Regions from separate parts of the Shewanella sp. 5_MG-2023 genome, predicted to be linked through region 1. Evidence: riboswitches for the same ligand, from Rfam matches in the RefSeq annotation. Region 1 holds a riboswitch; the other holds the start of a gene.
The links. A riboswitch is a leader RNA that binds a small molecule or an ion and turns the genes downstream of it on or off. The one in region 1 is predicted to bind lysine.

Region 1 (8,244 bases):
ATCTCTATTATGGGGCCGACTTTTGGCCTGTTTATGTCCATCGGCTGTATGCTGGCTTATTGGCTGACGGGTAATATCTTTTTTGCCGGACTGGCCAGCTTTAACGCCCTATTAAACCTCTTTAATTTATTGCCGATACTGCCTTTAGATGGTGGTCATATTTTAAAAAGTATCACCTTTTCGATGAATAGCATGGTGGGTCTAATCGCCTGTATCGCAGGCGCAGCCGCTGGGGTATTCATTAGCTACAGCCTTGGACTGGCATTACTGGGCTTCTTATTATTAATTGGCAGTCTTGAGATTGTATTTGAATGGAAAAGCCGTCATCAAAGTCATTTATTGCCCCTTGACCGTTATGGGCAAATCTTCTCGACCTTGTGGTACTTCATTACGGTTGGCTTACTGATTGCTATTATTTGGTATTTTGCTGCATCTGGCGATGAAATGCTGTCGATGCCATTAGAAATATTAAGAAGCTAGTCAAATAAATAGCAGTGCTTAACATCAACTAAGCTAGCAAGAACTAAGCCTGAGAGAACTAAGTCCGTAAAAACTAAGCCCGTAAAAACTAGCTACGGGCTTAACTTGCTGAAAAAACGAAATTAACTTATCTATTTAGCTTATGGAATTTCAAATACCTTAGTCATGACTTTATACAGCTCAGTGCCTTGATGGACTGAAGCTGAAGCAAAATGCAGCACTGGCACGCAATCTATCGGCAAACTCACCGAAGTGACGGCATTATCACTGCCGTACTGATCTAACCTTAATAAGGTCACTAAAGGCTCGCCAGCAGCTAACGGCTCACCAACCGCTGCGCAGTATTCCACTAAACCCGCTTTAGGGGCATGAAACTTTTTATAATCCTTTAAGTAACAGCCCCAGCGTTTCATGCTGGCAGGAGCAACATGCTCTTTGATCACTCCCCGATGGCTCAAATAGGCCAAAATACCTAGGGCATCATTTTTAGCATCTGCCATATCAATACGTTCTTGGCTTGCTAGCTCTAAGGTAAAAGCCGCCACAGGCACATCGAATATGCGCCCTTTTAACGCTGCATATTCAGTTAATTGCCACCATGGACAAAAAACCGCTTCATCCATGGCGCCGCCAAATTCATTGGGGATAATTAACGATAAGGGGATCGAGAAAAACGCGGCTGCGGCTGCATCATACTCAGGGCAATAAAGGTGCTTTGCAGATTTAGGCCCGGTATGTAAATCAAGCACGATATCAGCGCCATGGGCCATATGTTGTAATGTCACCGCTAAGCGATGCCCGGTACTAATACCCCAAAGGTTGGCTAAACGTTGCTGGCAATTATTGACTAAGGTTTGCCTAAAAGCACTAAACAAGTCCTTGTCGGCAAAGTGTTGATGCTCAGTGAACCAGCTCGCAATATCAAGTGACTGATCATAATACTCTCGGTTCCAATTCACCCCAGTGATAGGATCAAATCGCCCTAAGGTAAACTCGCCACTTTTTTGATTAATGCCTAAAGGGTTGGCTAATGGCACGCAGTGAATATCGCCTAATACAGTGTAGTCTTGCAGTAAAGTCATCAGCTGATGTATCACCGCATTACCCTGCACTTCAGCCCCATGAACATTGGCCTGAATATAAACACTGGGCGCGGCGTCATCTGAGCCTTTAAAGCTAAACAGTGGCGCCGTTAACGCTTGGCCTGTGGCAAGCTCTCCCACTTCAACCCGAGACATGGTGGCTGAATAATCGTTAGCCTGTTCTGTAATTGAATTCACTGATGTCATACCTGCCACGTTAGCAATTATTCAAATAAGTTTTGGTGCAGAGAGTTAACCACATCTGCGGCTTCAGATTCAGCGACGAGAACACATAAGTTATGTGGGCTAGCCCCTTGGCAAATCATGCGCACATTATGCTGTTCAAGTACCCCAAAAACTCGGCTGCAAATACCTGCTGTTGACGCTATTTGATTACCAATAATCGCCACTAAAGCTAATTTATCTTCCACTCTTACACGGCAATTTTGTGATAGTTCTTGCAGTAATGACTCGCTTAATAACCCCTGCCCGCTGGAGTCAGAACCGGTTTTATCAAGCGTTAGTGACACATTAACTTCTGAGGTGGTAATCAAATCAACTGAAATTTTATGCTTAGCAAGCGTGGCAAAGGTGTGCGCTAAAAAGCCCTGAGCATGGAGCATTTGTAAGCTATGCAGGTTTAATAAAGTTTGATCGCGTCTTAGAGCCACAGCTCGATAAACCGGGGCATCTTCTACTTGATGACGGATCCAAGTTCCACCTTGTTCAGGTGCTTTACTGGAACCAACAAACACCTGAATTTGTTGACGCACGGCCGGTAAAATCGTCGCAGGGTGTAATACTTTAGCGCCAAAGGTAGCCATCTCAGCCGCTTCATTAAAGCTAATTTCAGCGATAGGTCTCGCATTAGGCGCTAAACGTGGGTCAGTGGTATAAATTCCGGCCACATCAGTCCAAATCTCTACCGCATCTGCTTTTAAGGCTTCAGCTAATAACGCAGCTGAATAATCACTGCCGCCACGGCCTAAGGTGGTGGTGTTGCCTGCTTCATCAGCGCCAATAAAACCTTGAGTCACGATCACTTGCTGAGCCAATAACGGCTGTAAATGCTCCGCGCCTAGGAGCGCAATTTGCTCAATTTGCGGCTCTGCTTTACCAAAATGGCTATCGGTTCTTAATACTTGGCGCACATCAAATGAACTTGATGGCGTGCCTTTTTGGCGAATAACCGCAGAGAACAATAATGATGAACATTGCTCACCCATGGATAACAGCTCATCAATGATGGCTTTGCTTCTATCGAGCACTAACTTATCACTAAGCACTGCCATTCTGCTTAATAGCTTATCAATCGTAGCAGCTACATCTTGTGGACGCGCCAGCTTATCAACAATGTCATATTGAATTTTAGCAATTTGAGTGACTAAACTTAAGCGGCGTTGGTCGTTCACATTGGCTTGAGTTAACTCAACCAGTAAATTAGTGACACCGCTAGAAGCACTAACAACAACGACGCGGGTATTGGCATTGGCTAAAATAATGTCCGCACAGCGGTTCATGGCGTCAAAATCAGCAACTGAGGTGCCACCGAACTTAGCAACAACTAAACTCATGCTGATACCTCCACGACATTCGCAGACGAACTTTTACTAGACAAAGTTTTAGTAGACAAAGTTTTAGCAGACAAACTTTGACTAAACATACTTTCAGTAGACATGGACTGAGTAGACATAAACTGAGTACACAGTATTGGAACAACTTGAAATTTAATACGTAAAAACATGATTACACTCCGAACTTACTTCGTTCGAAGAGCCTGGTGCAGTGATAACGCACCCTTAAAGAAGGGAAACAGCAATCTTTCACCAGAAGCTCTCCACCAAAAAATAGGTGACAATCGCTAGGATTCAACCTAAACGACCGATACCGAATGCCAACCAAACATACCAGTACCTCGGCGCTAATCTCCCTCATAAGCTGTCATAGGAATTGGTTTTCCTCGAACTTACTACCTAGCTAACGCTCCTCTTCTGTTTCTTCCCACAGGAAGAGCATGAAAATACCAATAAATAACAACTCAAGTCAATTGGGATATGCCATAAAATCGTCAAATAACACAATACGTAAATAGAGACACTGAGCTCAAAATAGTATCATGTAAGCTATTATTTATAATTTGAAACAAAAAAGTGATATAAAACAATAGTGATTAAAAAATAAAAAGTAATAACCTCAATGTAAATTCGAGGTTATTGAGTTAAAACCTTCAACTAAACTGCACAATTAAGCTTCAATATTAACAATCAAGTTTCAACAGTATATAAATAGCCATTGCCCTAATAAAAATATAAAAATAACAATAAAAAAAGGCACTTAACTAAGTACCTATAGAAGGAGTTACTGATATTAAACATCCTCGATAACTGATACAAATGTCACTTAATCGCCGATCATGTTATTCATCGTGCAAATCAGGTAATTCATTAACTAAAACCGTTCGTGGGCCAAACTCGCCAATTAACACTTCCTTGTCAGGTGCTTCACCACAGGCAAGTAATGACAACACCCCATTATCAACATAGTAAATAGCGAGCTGTTTAAACTCTCGGCCTAACGCTAACGCTTGGTCTTTTTCTATAAAGACTGCCCAACTTTTTTCCATATGAGATAAGTCTGGCGCCGCGCCAATTAAGCAACGATAGGGGCTATTAAATTGCTGAATTTTCCGTTGAAGTCGCCTATCTAACAAACGGTTTTGACACGGATTCAATTGGCTGCCTAAGGGATTATGGGCGGTGACAATGGCGAAGGGGACAGCGTAAGAAAGGCGCTGAGTAAGTAGAAATTGGGTCCCTTGATACTTAAACCAAAGGTTATCTATTGAATTATTCATCATTTATTTTTCTCAATTAAGACCAATTCAGTGTAGCAAACCAAGACTTGGACCAACACCCTGTGTGATGTAAGTCACAAGAACAATAATTATATTTAACCTAAAAATCATAAGCTTACCCAAAAAAGCATTTTTGTAACAAATCTTCCCCGTAAATTTGTTAACATTTCATTTGTTAACAAATGCCTAAAACGAGTACAATATCTCACACTAGCTAGATTTTGCTACATAACGCTAAGTTGTGACACAAGCGACTACATTTACTGAAATTAAATCTTGGTAAAGTGTTCAAGCTTTTAAAATGTGTTCTACATTTTAAAAGACTGAATATAAATGTAGGACAAAATTAGGTTGCGAAGGAACTTTAATCAGCAATTTAATCTCTTAGTTTATATGAATCATCGGTTTTACAGATATTTTGACAGGTTGTGAGCTTACTCAAGCTCAGCATACGATCTGAATATTGATTTTTTATGATCAAAATTTACGTCACGTATAACTCTTTTATAGAAGTGCGATAAATATTAGTGCCTTAAACTGGTTTATATATTGTAGTTAGTCATGAAGCGTGTTTTGTTCAGGGCAGACATAGATAAACACCTATCGTGAATTTATAAATTATCGGCGTTTTCTTAGCTATATAACGCCACAGCCCTAGTGCAACATGACTAGAATCGAATTGTTTTTAATTTAGGTAAATGACATGCAAAACCCACACATTCTTATTGTTGAAGATGAAGCTGTAACCCGTAATACTCTACGTAGTATTTTTGAAGCCGAAGGGTATGTAGTAACTGAAGCAAACGATGGCGCAGAAATGCATAAAGCCATGCAGGATAATAAGATTAATCTTGTTGTTATGGATATCAACCTTCCTGGTAAAAACGGTTTATTATTAGCCCGTGAACTTCGTGAAATTAATAACATTGGCCTTATTTTCCTTACTGGCCGTGATAACGAAGTTGATAAGATCCTTGGTTTAGAAATTGGCGCTGATGACTACATCACTAAGCCATTTAACCCACGTGAATTAACTATCCGTGCTCGTAACCTATTAACTCGTGTAAACAGCGCTGGCGCTGAAACCGAAGAAAAAGGTTCAGTTGAGTTTTACCGTTTCAACGGTTGGAGCTTAGAAATCAACAGCCGTTCTTTAGTTAGCCCACAAGGTGAGTCTTACAAATTACCTCGCAGTGAATTCCGTGCGATGCTTCACTTTGTAGAAAACCCAGGCAAAATCTTAACTCGTGCAGACTTGTTAATGAAAATGACTGGCCGTGAGCTTAAGCCACATGACCGTACTGTTGACGTGACTATCCGTCGTATCCGTAAGCACTTCGAAAGTTTACCAGACACGCCAGAAATCATCGCAACTATCCACGGTGAAGGTTACCGTTTTTGTGGTAACTTAGAAGATTAATTTCGTCTGCAATTAATGTGCTTATTTGATTAAGCTCATTGGGTAGCAAATGAAAATAAAAGCCAAGTCACTGACTTGGCTTTTTTATGGGCTATTAAAAATGAACTATCCCTCATGGACGATAACAAGTGATCTATAACTAATGGGCTATTATTGCCAACCCATTACCTATTACCCATTTGCTATAAACAGCGCTACTTAAGCTCGCGTTCTAAAAAGGCAGCTAAGGATTTATACAAATGATTCCTCACCTTTTCACCGCGCATAGAATGCTTTGAGCCAGGGTAGTCTATCATTTGAAATAACTTGCCTTCATCTTGCAGCGCTTTATATACGCGGGTGCTATTTTCAAACAACACATTATCGTCAGCCATACCGTGATACATCAGCAAACCAGACTGATAATTTTCCACATAAGGGGTAATGCTGCTGGCATCGTAACCTTGTTTATTCTTAGCAGGGTGACCCATATAGCGCTCGGTATAATGGGTGTCATACAAACGCCAATCGGTCACGGGCGCACCTGAAATTGCCGCTTTGAAATAATCAGGGGCTTTAAACTGGCTCATTAACGCCATATAGCCGCCATAACTATGACCATAAATAGCGATATTATCGCCATCAATAAATGGCAGACTTCTTAAGTAATCTACGCCCACTTTTTGATCGTTAACTTCTGCATCACCCATATTCTGGTAAATAACGTATTCAAACTTAGTACCACGATGGGCTGAGCCGCGGTTGTCTAATTGAAATACAGCAAAGCCTTGTTGTAATAGATATTGGGTAAAGTAATCCGCTTCACTCCAGCTATTAACCACTAATTGCGCATGTGGCCCACCGTATACTCGAACAACTACTGGGTATTTTTTGCTGGCATCAAAATCAGTGGGTTTAAATAATCGGTACTGCAGATTTTGGCCATCTTCAGCCTTTAATTGGCCAAAATCTGGTATTTGCCATAAACCCGCAACGTCATACAAAGGATGGGTTTGGTTAATTTCATTTTGTTCTACCCACATTAAATGCTCGCCAGTGTCATTGTGCAAACTCACCTGTGGCGGCTGAATTAAACTATTGAAGTAATCTAAATAAATTGGTTTTTTATCAGCAAAGACTGCTGAGTGCATCCCGGCTTTAGTTGATAGTTTTTCAATCTTGTCACTGGTTAATGACACTCTATATAAATGGCGTTCAACAACTGTGTCTTTTCGGCCTGAAAAATACACCCAGCCCGCCTGCTCATCCACAAACTCAAGATCATCAACCGCCCACAGCCCTGTGGTTAATTGCTTTATTTGTTTACCCGACAGGTCAAATAAATAAAGGTGCTTAAAACCATCACGCTCTGAGGCCCAAATAAACGCTTGTTGTTGCTTTAAGAAATGTAAGTCATCGTTAAGGTTTACCCATGCTTGGCTGCGCTCTTTGACAACCGTGTTAGCTTTAACGTCTGAACCAGGTTTTGAACCAAGGTTAATGATGCGTAAGTCCAATGCCTGCTGATCGCGGCTTTGCCATTGAAATGATAACTGCTTGCTATCTGGCAGCCATTTTACTCGCGGTAAATACATATCCTTCTCTTTACCTAAATCAATCCACTGCACTGCTTTACTCGCCAGCTCAATCACGCCAAGTTCAATCTCAACATTGGCTTTACCCGCATAAGGATAACGCTGCTCAGTCAGTTTTATACCGTCAGCATAAATCTCATTACGGGTGACTAATTCAACACCTGACTCATCAATACGAGTAAAGGCGATAGCTGATTCATCTGGCGACCACCAGTAACCTGTCATTCGGCCCATTTCTTCTTGGGCGACAAACTCTGCCATGCCGTTTTTAATCGGCCCTTTACCATCAAACGTCAGCTGAGTTAGCTTTTCTGTTGCCAGCTCCAGTACAAAAATATTTTGCTCGCGCACAAATGACACATAACGGCCTTTAGGGGACAAACGCGCATCAGTGACAAAGCCTTCACCGGTATTTAATGCCTGCGCCTTTTGATCCGCCAAGGTATAAAAATACAGCTTGCCTGCAGCTGGAATTAATAACGCTTGGCCATCATCAGCCCAAAAGTACTCCATGATCCCTTGACCATAAATACGTTGACGTTCGCGGCGGGCTTTTTCTTCATCAGATAATTCGCCCCCAGCCAGCTTATCGGCATTAAGCAACATACTGCGCTTTGCAGTGCTGATATCCATTTGCCATAAGTCATAAAAATGCTGGTTATATTCACGGCTAGCAAGATACGTCACTCGGCTACCATCGGGAGACAGTTTTAATCCCCGAGGGCTAGCGCCGGCCAAGGCTGGTGATGCATGAATTCTTTCTATGGTCAGTGGAGTGGTATTGCCGGATATTTTCATGGTAGAGGCCATTGCATGATCTGAAATAAGAGCGCC
Region 2 (8,244 bases), on a different contig from region 1:
CTTTGTAAGTAACTACCAAAAACAAGTCCAAACAAAAACAGCGCCTATAAATCAATATAGGCGCTGTTTTATTTAAGAGTAACTCGTTAACTGCAACGAACTAGTCCCAAAGAAATTCTCTAAAATGCTTACGGCATACCGACTCGTAACTTTCGTTACCGCCAATGGCAACTTGCTCACCATCACGCATAGGCTTACCGTTGCCATCCAGTCTTAACACCATGTTGGCTTTACGGCCGCAATGGCAAATAGTTTTAAGTTCTACCAATTTATCAGCCCAGGCTAATAAGTATTGGCTTCCGGTAAACAATTCACCTTGAAAGTCGGTTTTTAAACCATAGCACAGCACTGGAATATCAAAATTATCAACCACATGGGTTAACTGCTTAACTTGCTCTTTACTTAAAAATTGCGACTCATCAATTAATATGCAGTGCAGCTTTTGTTCAGCAAGTTGCTTTTCAATAAAATAAGCAAGGTTATCACCATCACTAAAAACATGGGCTTCGGTTTCAATACCAATACGAGAAGCCACTTTGCCAATACCATAACGATCATCAATTGACGCTGTCATGACTAAGGTATTCATTCCACGTTCACGGTAGTTGTACGATGATTGCAGTAGCGAAGTTGATTTACCTGCATTCATTGCAGAATAGTAGAAGTAGAGTTGCGCCAAAACGGTGTGTCCTTATGGTTATTTACCGTGGCAGTTTATCATTTTTTCAGCAGCGAAATAAGCGTTAGAATAGATAAACTCATGTCGGTATCACAAAAAATCATCTCTGTGCAGCTGCGCTTTTGAGCTAATCACCTCTCGCAGCAGTAATTACATGTTAAATCCAGTTAACATGTCACATTTATTAAACAGTTAACGTTAAAAAAGCCATCATAGTTCACGCTTTTTGTATTACTTCAGATACGATTAAGAAACAATTGATAGATTGTTTGAACAATAAAATATAATAGGAAGTCTAAACACTATGCATAAAACACTTGTTGCTGCAGCTATTGCTGCCACAATCGTCGTAGGTGGATGCTCAATCTCAAATACTGATACAACCCAAGCTGAAAACGTCACTATGATACAAGCAGATAATCCTTTTTTTGCTCCAAGCAGCTTGCAATATCAAACCCCTAATTTTGCTGACATAAAAAATGAGCACTTCTTACCTGCGCTTGAGCAAGGTATCAATGAGCATTACCAGCAAATCTTGGTTATTGCTAACAATCCAGCGCCTGCAACCTTTGAAAATACAATTGTTGCCATGGAAAAAAGCGGTGAACTATTAGGCCGTACATCGAAGGTTTTTTATAATTTAACCGGTTCAACAAGTAACCCTGAGCTACGTAAAATACAGGGCATTATGGCGCCTAAAATGGCAGCCCATTCTGACAACATTAATTTAAATGCTGCACTTTTTAGCCGCATTGAACAGATTTATAACAGCCGTGAAGGCTTAGAAATTAGCCCTGAAGCAAAACGCTTAATTGAAGTTTATCATCAACGTTTTGTTCTAGCGGGCGCTAAACTAACAGAAGCGCAAAAACAGCAAATTCGTGTATTGAATGAAGAGCAGTCAACCTTGACTAACGAATTCTCACAGCGACTAATGCGCTTAAGTAAAGAAATCGCCGTAGTCGTTGAGGATGAGTCAGAGCTTGCGGGTTTATCAGCAACCGCCATTAAATCAGCAGCCATTGATGCCAGTGCAGCAGGCCATGAAGGTAAATACTTACTTAGCATTACCAACACCACTCGTCAGCCTGTATTAGCCCAACTAGACAACCGTCAGTTACGTCAACAAGTATGGCAAGCATCTGCTAACCGCGGTTTAACGGGTGACAATGAAACCGCTTCTTTAGTGGCTCGTTTAGCGCAACTACGTGCCGAAAAAGCCCAATTACTGGGTTATGACAGTTGGGCAGATTACCGCTTAGCGCCACAAATGGCCAAAACCCCAGATGCGGTTTATAAGATGTTTGGCTCAATGGTGCCTGCTGTAGTTGAAAACACCCAAAAAGAAGCCGCAGACATACAAGCAATGATCACCAAAATGGGCGGCGACTTTACCCTTGAACCATGGGATTGGGCTTATTATGCCGAGCGTGTACGTAAAGAAAAATTTGATTTAGATGAGGCATCAATTAAGCCTTATTTTGAATTTAATCGTGTACTGGAAGATGGCGTGTTTTTCACTCTTAAAGAATTGTATGGCGTGACCTTAACACCAAGACCTGATCTGCCTGTTTATCACCCTGATGTAAAAGCGTATGAAATGTTTGATGAAGATGGCAGCAGTATGGCTATCTTTTATGCTGATTACTTTTCTCGTGAAGGTAAACGTGGCGGCGCTTGGATGAACTCGTTTGTGGGTCAGTCTGAGTTATTAAACAACAAGCCTGTGGTAGTTAATGTGATGAACATTAAGAAAGCCCCTGAAGGTCAGGCAACATTTGTGAGCTACAGTGAAGTCACCACCATGTTCCATGAAATGGGCCATGGTACCCACGGTATGTTCTCAAAAGTTACTTACCCATCACTTGCGGGCACCTCAGTATCACGTGACTTTGTAGAGTTCCCATCGACATTTGAAGAAGACTGGGCAGCGCACCCTAAAGTGCTGGCTAACTATGCTAAGCACTATGAAACAGGCGAAGTCATTCCTGAGGCACTACTAGAAAAATTACTTGAGTCTCGCAGCTTTAATCAAGGGTTTGACACCTTAGAGTATATGGCGGCAGCACTAGTTGATTTAGAGTGGCATTCACTTGCTGCTGATGTGCCATTACAAGATGTGGCGAGCTTTGAAGCAAGCGCCCTGAAAAAACACGGTGTTGACATTAAAGCGGTACCACCTCGTTACCGCTCAAGCTATTTTGCTCACGCTTTCCCGGGCGGCTACTCTGCAAGTTATTACGCTTACATGTGGAGTGAAATCCTTGCAGCTGATGCCTTTGCTTACGTACAAACTCAAGGCGGTCTAAACCGTGAAATTGGGATGAAGTATCGCAAAACCATTCGTGAAGTGGGTAACTCAGTACCACCAATGGATGCGTATAAAGCCTTCAGAGGTCAAGAGCCGACGACTGATGCATTACTTGAGCGTCGTGGTTTAAACTAACGCTATTAGAACCTTGTGGCTTAACATCATTTAAGTTTGGTTAAAGCTAATTTTATTTAGCACTTAAACTTAAATCCTAAAAATGCCGCTCATTTGAGCGGCATTTTTTTATCTCAATTTTCACCTAGATCCGAGTACGCTGATTAGCAGTACCTGTTAATCCCTATAATTGCTAACCCTTGCACACTCACCATTGGCAGAAACAGTCATTCACTCACAGTGCTAATCGCTGCTTCTCTTCGCTAACAATAACTGCTGCATAAACAAAACATGTGAGCTTAAACCTTTGAGGTTCACTCTAGTGATTCGACTTAGATATTTAGCTTATATATACCACTTTATTATGCAGCCTTGATTTTAAAACATAAAAAATGCCGCTCATCTGAGCGGCATTTTCATACAAGTTAGCTATATCTAAAGTTCGCGATAAGCTTAAATCAAACCGAGTTAGCTTACGCTATTTAGTGATCAACTTCAGTCCAATAACGCTTAATACAAATAGCACACTACAGGTGACCAAGCCCATGGCCACTGACGCGGTAAAACCTAATACACCGTAGCCAATAATACTAATGACCGCCACGATTAACGCATAAGGTAATTGCGTCATTACGTGATCGATATGGTGACAACTCGCCCCCGTTGACGACAAGATAGTGGTATCTGAAATCGGTGAACAATGATCGCCAAATACTGCACCAGATAACACGGCTGCAAGCATAGGTAACATCATAGTGCTATCACTGCCCATCGCCATATCAGCTGCAATTGGCAACATGATACCGAAGGTACCCCAGCTGGTGCCGGTTGCAAATGCGGTTAGGCCTGCTAATAAAAATAATACTGCAGGTAGCATCGCAAATGGAATATTGCCTGTGGCTAAACTGGCCATGTATTTACCGGTTTCAAGGTTGCCAATAACCGTTGAAATCGTCCAAGCAAATAACAAAATATAAATGGCAGGTAGCATTGATTTAGCGCCAAGTTTGATGCCAGTGAACACCATAGGCAGAGCAATTTTTTGCTTCACAGTTAATACTAAGGTGACCGCTAACCCCACCAGTGAACCGTAAAATAGTGACGAGCTCACTTCAGTATTTTCAAATGCTCCTAAAATGCTAAAAGGTAAATCATTAGCTGATAATGCATCAGCGCCTGACGCCACCATGAAATAGAAGGTTGCCGCAACTAACACTAATATAGGTAAGAATAAGCCAATGATTTTACCGGTTTCCGCTTCTGGTAAATCGGCTGTGGCACCTGGTGGTAAGCCTTTAGATTCGTCGAACAACTCACCCTTTTGGGCATTTTGTTCATGCTTACGCATTGGGCCAATATCTAAACCAAATAACGCCACACACACCAATAATAATAATGCAAAAATGGCATAAAAGTTCATTGGGATCATTTGCAGGAACACACTTAAATGCCCTGTATCAGCAAAGCCATGAGCCGTTAAAATCCCGCCGATCAGGGCGATAATGTACGCTCCCCAGCTTGAAACAGGCGAGATAACACAAATTGGTGCCGCTGTTGAATCCAATAAGTAGGCTAATTTAGCCCGTGAAATGTGGTAACGGTCGGTGATTGGACGTGCAATAGATCCCACCACAATACTGTTAAAGTAGTCATCAATAAACACTACAACACCAAGGAAGATAGTCATCAACTTGGCATCACGTTTATTGCGAATACGTTGATGAGCCCAATCAGCAAAGGCGCGAGCTGAACCACTTACCGTGATTAATGCCGTGATCATGCCCAAAATCACCAAGAAACCTAAAATTTGTAGGTTCCATGAATTGAGCGCGCCATCATCCCAAACTAGACCCGTGACGGTAATCAGTAAATTTGAGGCTGCAGCGCTAACTGAAAAATCACCGAGTAAAAACACCCCGGTGATAATACCTAAGCCCAATGAAAGTAAGACTCGGCGAGTTAATACTGCGAGCAAAATAGCCACTACTGGTGGCAAAAGCGAGAGAGCCGAATCGGCGTAACTTGTTATCATCATTTCTTATAATTTCTTCGTTGAGTACGAATGGAGAATAACTGATAAGGCAAGTTTACGTTGAATACGTAAACGAAAATCTTTTCAGTAGCACTCCACAGTAATATCAATATCGTTGTCGATATATATTCTTCTACCCTTTCGGATAGAAATTACCATGACAGTGCAGTCCCTTTCGGTAACTGCCCCAATAAATGGTTTTGATAGAATCCATTTACTTCGGCACTAAATCCTTTCCGAATAAGTTATTGGCATCACCCAACTCACCCGTACTGATACTTAATGCACCTCTACTTATGTTAACAACAGAAAGGCTCTGTATATCAACACCCCATCATACAAACATAAGCAGTAGCATCATTGCCAGATAAAACTTGATTATCTTGTGATATATAACATCACAACTAAAACCGCGCACATTGACGCAGCACTAGTGTAACCTTTTATTAGCAAGGGTTCATATTTAACGCAGTGGTAATTTTTGCTCACTGATAGAACAGCACCGCAAATAACAACGCATTAGTATAAATTGGCAGCAACTATCTACGGAACATTAAAAAAGGCTTTTACCTCTCGGTAAAAGCCTTTTAGTGCCGTTTTTTATTAGTGGATATTAACTCACTAAAAAACTAGCGTAAGCCATAATCCTATTATAAAGAGCATTATTTAGGACTCTTATTTAGGGCTCTAATTAAGGGCTCTAATTAAGGACTATAGCAAATTAGTTAGCTCAGGGATCGCTTCAAACAAATCAGCTTCCAGACCATAATCTGCAACCTGGAAAATCGGCGCTTCAGGATCTTTGTTGATTGCCACAATGACTTTAGAGTCTTTCATACCAGCAAGATGCTGAATAGCCCCTGAGATACCTACAGCAATATACAGATCAGGTGCGACAATTTTACCAGTTTGACCTACTTGTAAATCATTCGGTACAAAGCCAGCATCAACAGCTGCGCGCGAAGCACCAACAGCAGCAGTTAATTTATCAGCAAGCGCTTCTAAAATAGCAAAGTTCTCACCACTGCCCATACCGCGGCCGCCGGAAACAATCACCCCAGCACTGCCAAGCTCAGGACGCTCTGATTCAGTTAATGTTTGCGAAACAAATTCTGCCGCTGCTGTGGCAACAAAATCAACCATAACCGCTTCTGCACTGCCGTCATTGGTTGCGGCATCAAAAGCACTGGTTCGTACTGTTAGCACTTTAACCGCATCTAAACTTTGCACTGTCGCTAATGCCGAACCGGCATAAACAGGACGCACGAAGGTATCTGTGCTTACAACTTCAATCACTTCAGAAATTTGCGCCACATCTAATAACGCCGCGACTCGTGGCAGGGTATCTTTACCGACACTGCTAGCCGCAGAAATAATATGTTCGTAATCACCTGCAAGGTTAACCACTAACTGTGAAAGGTTTTCTGCTAGTTGCGCTTGATACACAGCATTATCAGCAACTAATACCTTGCTTACGCCTGTTAATGCTTGCGCTGCGGTAACTGCTGCAGCGCAATCACTACCAGCAACTAACACATGCACATCACCACCAATGGCAACCGCTGCGCTTACTGCTTTAGCGGTATCTAATTTTAAGCTTGCGTTATCATGTTCAGCTAATACTAAAATAGTCATAATTAGATCACCTTCGCTTCATTTTTTAACTTTTCAACTAATTCAGCCACTGAATTCACCATGATGCCAGCTTTACGCTCAGCTGGAGGGGTGACTTTTATAATGGTTTGATGTGCTTTTAAGCTTACGCCTAAATCATCAATTGAAAGTGTCTCTAATGGCTTACGCTTAGCTTTCATAATATTAGGTAATGATGCGTAACGAGGTTCATTTAAACGTAAATCAACCGTAACCACCGCTGGTAATGGCATTTTTATTGTTTGTAAGCCGCCGTCAATCTCACGGGTTACTTCTGCACTGTCTGCCGTTAATGTTAGCTCTGATGCAAACGTTGCTTGAGGCATATTCGTTAATGCAGCTAGCATTTGACCGGTTTGGTTATTGTCGCCATCAATAGATTGCTTACCAAATATCACTAATTCTGCTTGTTCTTTTTCTTGAACCGCTTTTAAAATTTTAGCAATCGATAACGGCACTAACTCGTCATCAGTCAGGACATGAATAGCACGGTCGGCACCAAGCGCCATCGAGGTACGTAATTGTTCTTGAGCATTTTTAGCTCCAATAGTGACCACAACAATTTCCGTAACACTTCCTGCTTCTTTCAATCTTACAGCTTCTTCAACTGCAATTTCACAGAATGGGTTTAACGCCATTTTCAAATTAGCAGTATCAACATTTGTGTTGTCAGCGTTTACTCTGACCTTCACATTTGCATCGACTACGCGCTTTACAGGCACCAATACTTTCATGGGATTTCCTTTTACACCTTCAATGTATGTGGACGGCACATTGGTTTTAACCAATGTAATATGGCTCAACTTTACGGCCTGTTAACGTTAACGTCAACCTAAGTCAAACACTTGTTTATATTTTTTTTGGCTCAATGTGCGTTTAAAAGAACTGACATCTGCACAATTTATATTAAATAAGGTACCTAAAAGGGTAGATTAATTAATTTTTATCTACTTATTGATGATTTTATTTGATCCATTCAGATTTAGTTTCTATTATTAATGACTATTCAAGTAAACTTATTTTGCTACTATTAAATATTGTGCTTTATTGACATGTTTAATGGTCAATTAAATTGACACTCCAATGCTAAATAATTAAGCAATGTAGCGATTTTGATAGGTATTCTTTAATCTCTAAAGCATTACTTGAAAACTTATTATTTAATAACCATTAGGATGCACATTGATATGAGTGACTTTTTAGAAATACTAACCCATGGTCGTCGTTTTAAAGCTGCAGTTAAAGAGTTGTCTGTAGAAGATTTACGTGAGCTTTCAGTAAAGCTTGAAAAAATCATTACAGAAAGAGAAGAAGACGAAAAAGCAGAACAAGAAGCCAATGCAGAAAGAAATGCACGCATTGCTGAAATTCTAGCGCAAATTGAAAACAGTGGTTTATCAATTGAAGACTTAGGTGAAGTATCAATTAAGCCTGCACCAAAAAAACGTGCGCCGC

Region 2: linked by a shared signal. The riboswitch ahead of Q4557_RS17820 (Na+/H+ antiporter NhaC family protein) and the one ahead of lysC (lysine-sensitive aspartokinase 3) in region 1 are both predicted to bind lysine.

The regions. Positions count from the first base shown of each region.
Region 1 is NZ_JAUORC010000002.1:81,643-89,886, reverse strand. It holds gene Q4557_RS01355 (site-2 protease family protein) at 1-480, shown strand, start outside; gene Q4557_RS01350 (succinylglutamate desuccinylase/aspartoacylase family protein) at 621-1,769, opposite strand; gene lysC (lysine-sensitive aspartokinase 3) at 1,787-3,136, opposite strand; lysine riboswitch at 3,385-3,561, opposite strand; gene Q4557_RS01340 (DUF3293 domain-containing protein) at 3,979-4,416, opposite strand; gene arcA (two-component system response regulator ArcA) at 5,120-5,836, shown strand; gene Q4557_RS01330 (S9 family peptidase) at 6,031-8,244, opposite strand, start outside.
Region 2 is NZ_JAUORC010000036.1:7,823-16,066, reverse strand. It holds gene Q4557_RS17830 (thymidine kinase) at 101-679, opposite strand; gene Q4557_RS17825 (M3 family metallopeptidase) at 984-3,125, shown strand; gene Q4557_RS17820 (Na+/H+ antiporter NhaC family protein) at 3,583-5,139, opposite strand; lysine riboswitch at 5,217-5,437, opposite strand; gene Q4557_RS17815 (electron transfer flavoprotein subunit alpha/FixB family protein) at 5,848-6,771, opposite strand; gene Q4557_RS17810 (electron transfer flavoprotein subunit beta/FixA family protein) at 6,774-7,523, opposite strand; gene Q4557_RS17805 (H-NS family nucleoid-associated regulatory protein) at 7,977-8,244, shown strand, end outside.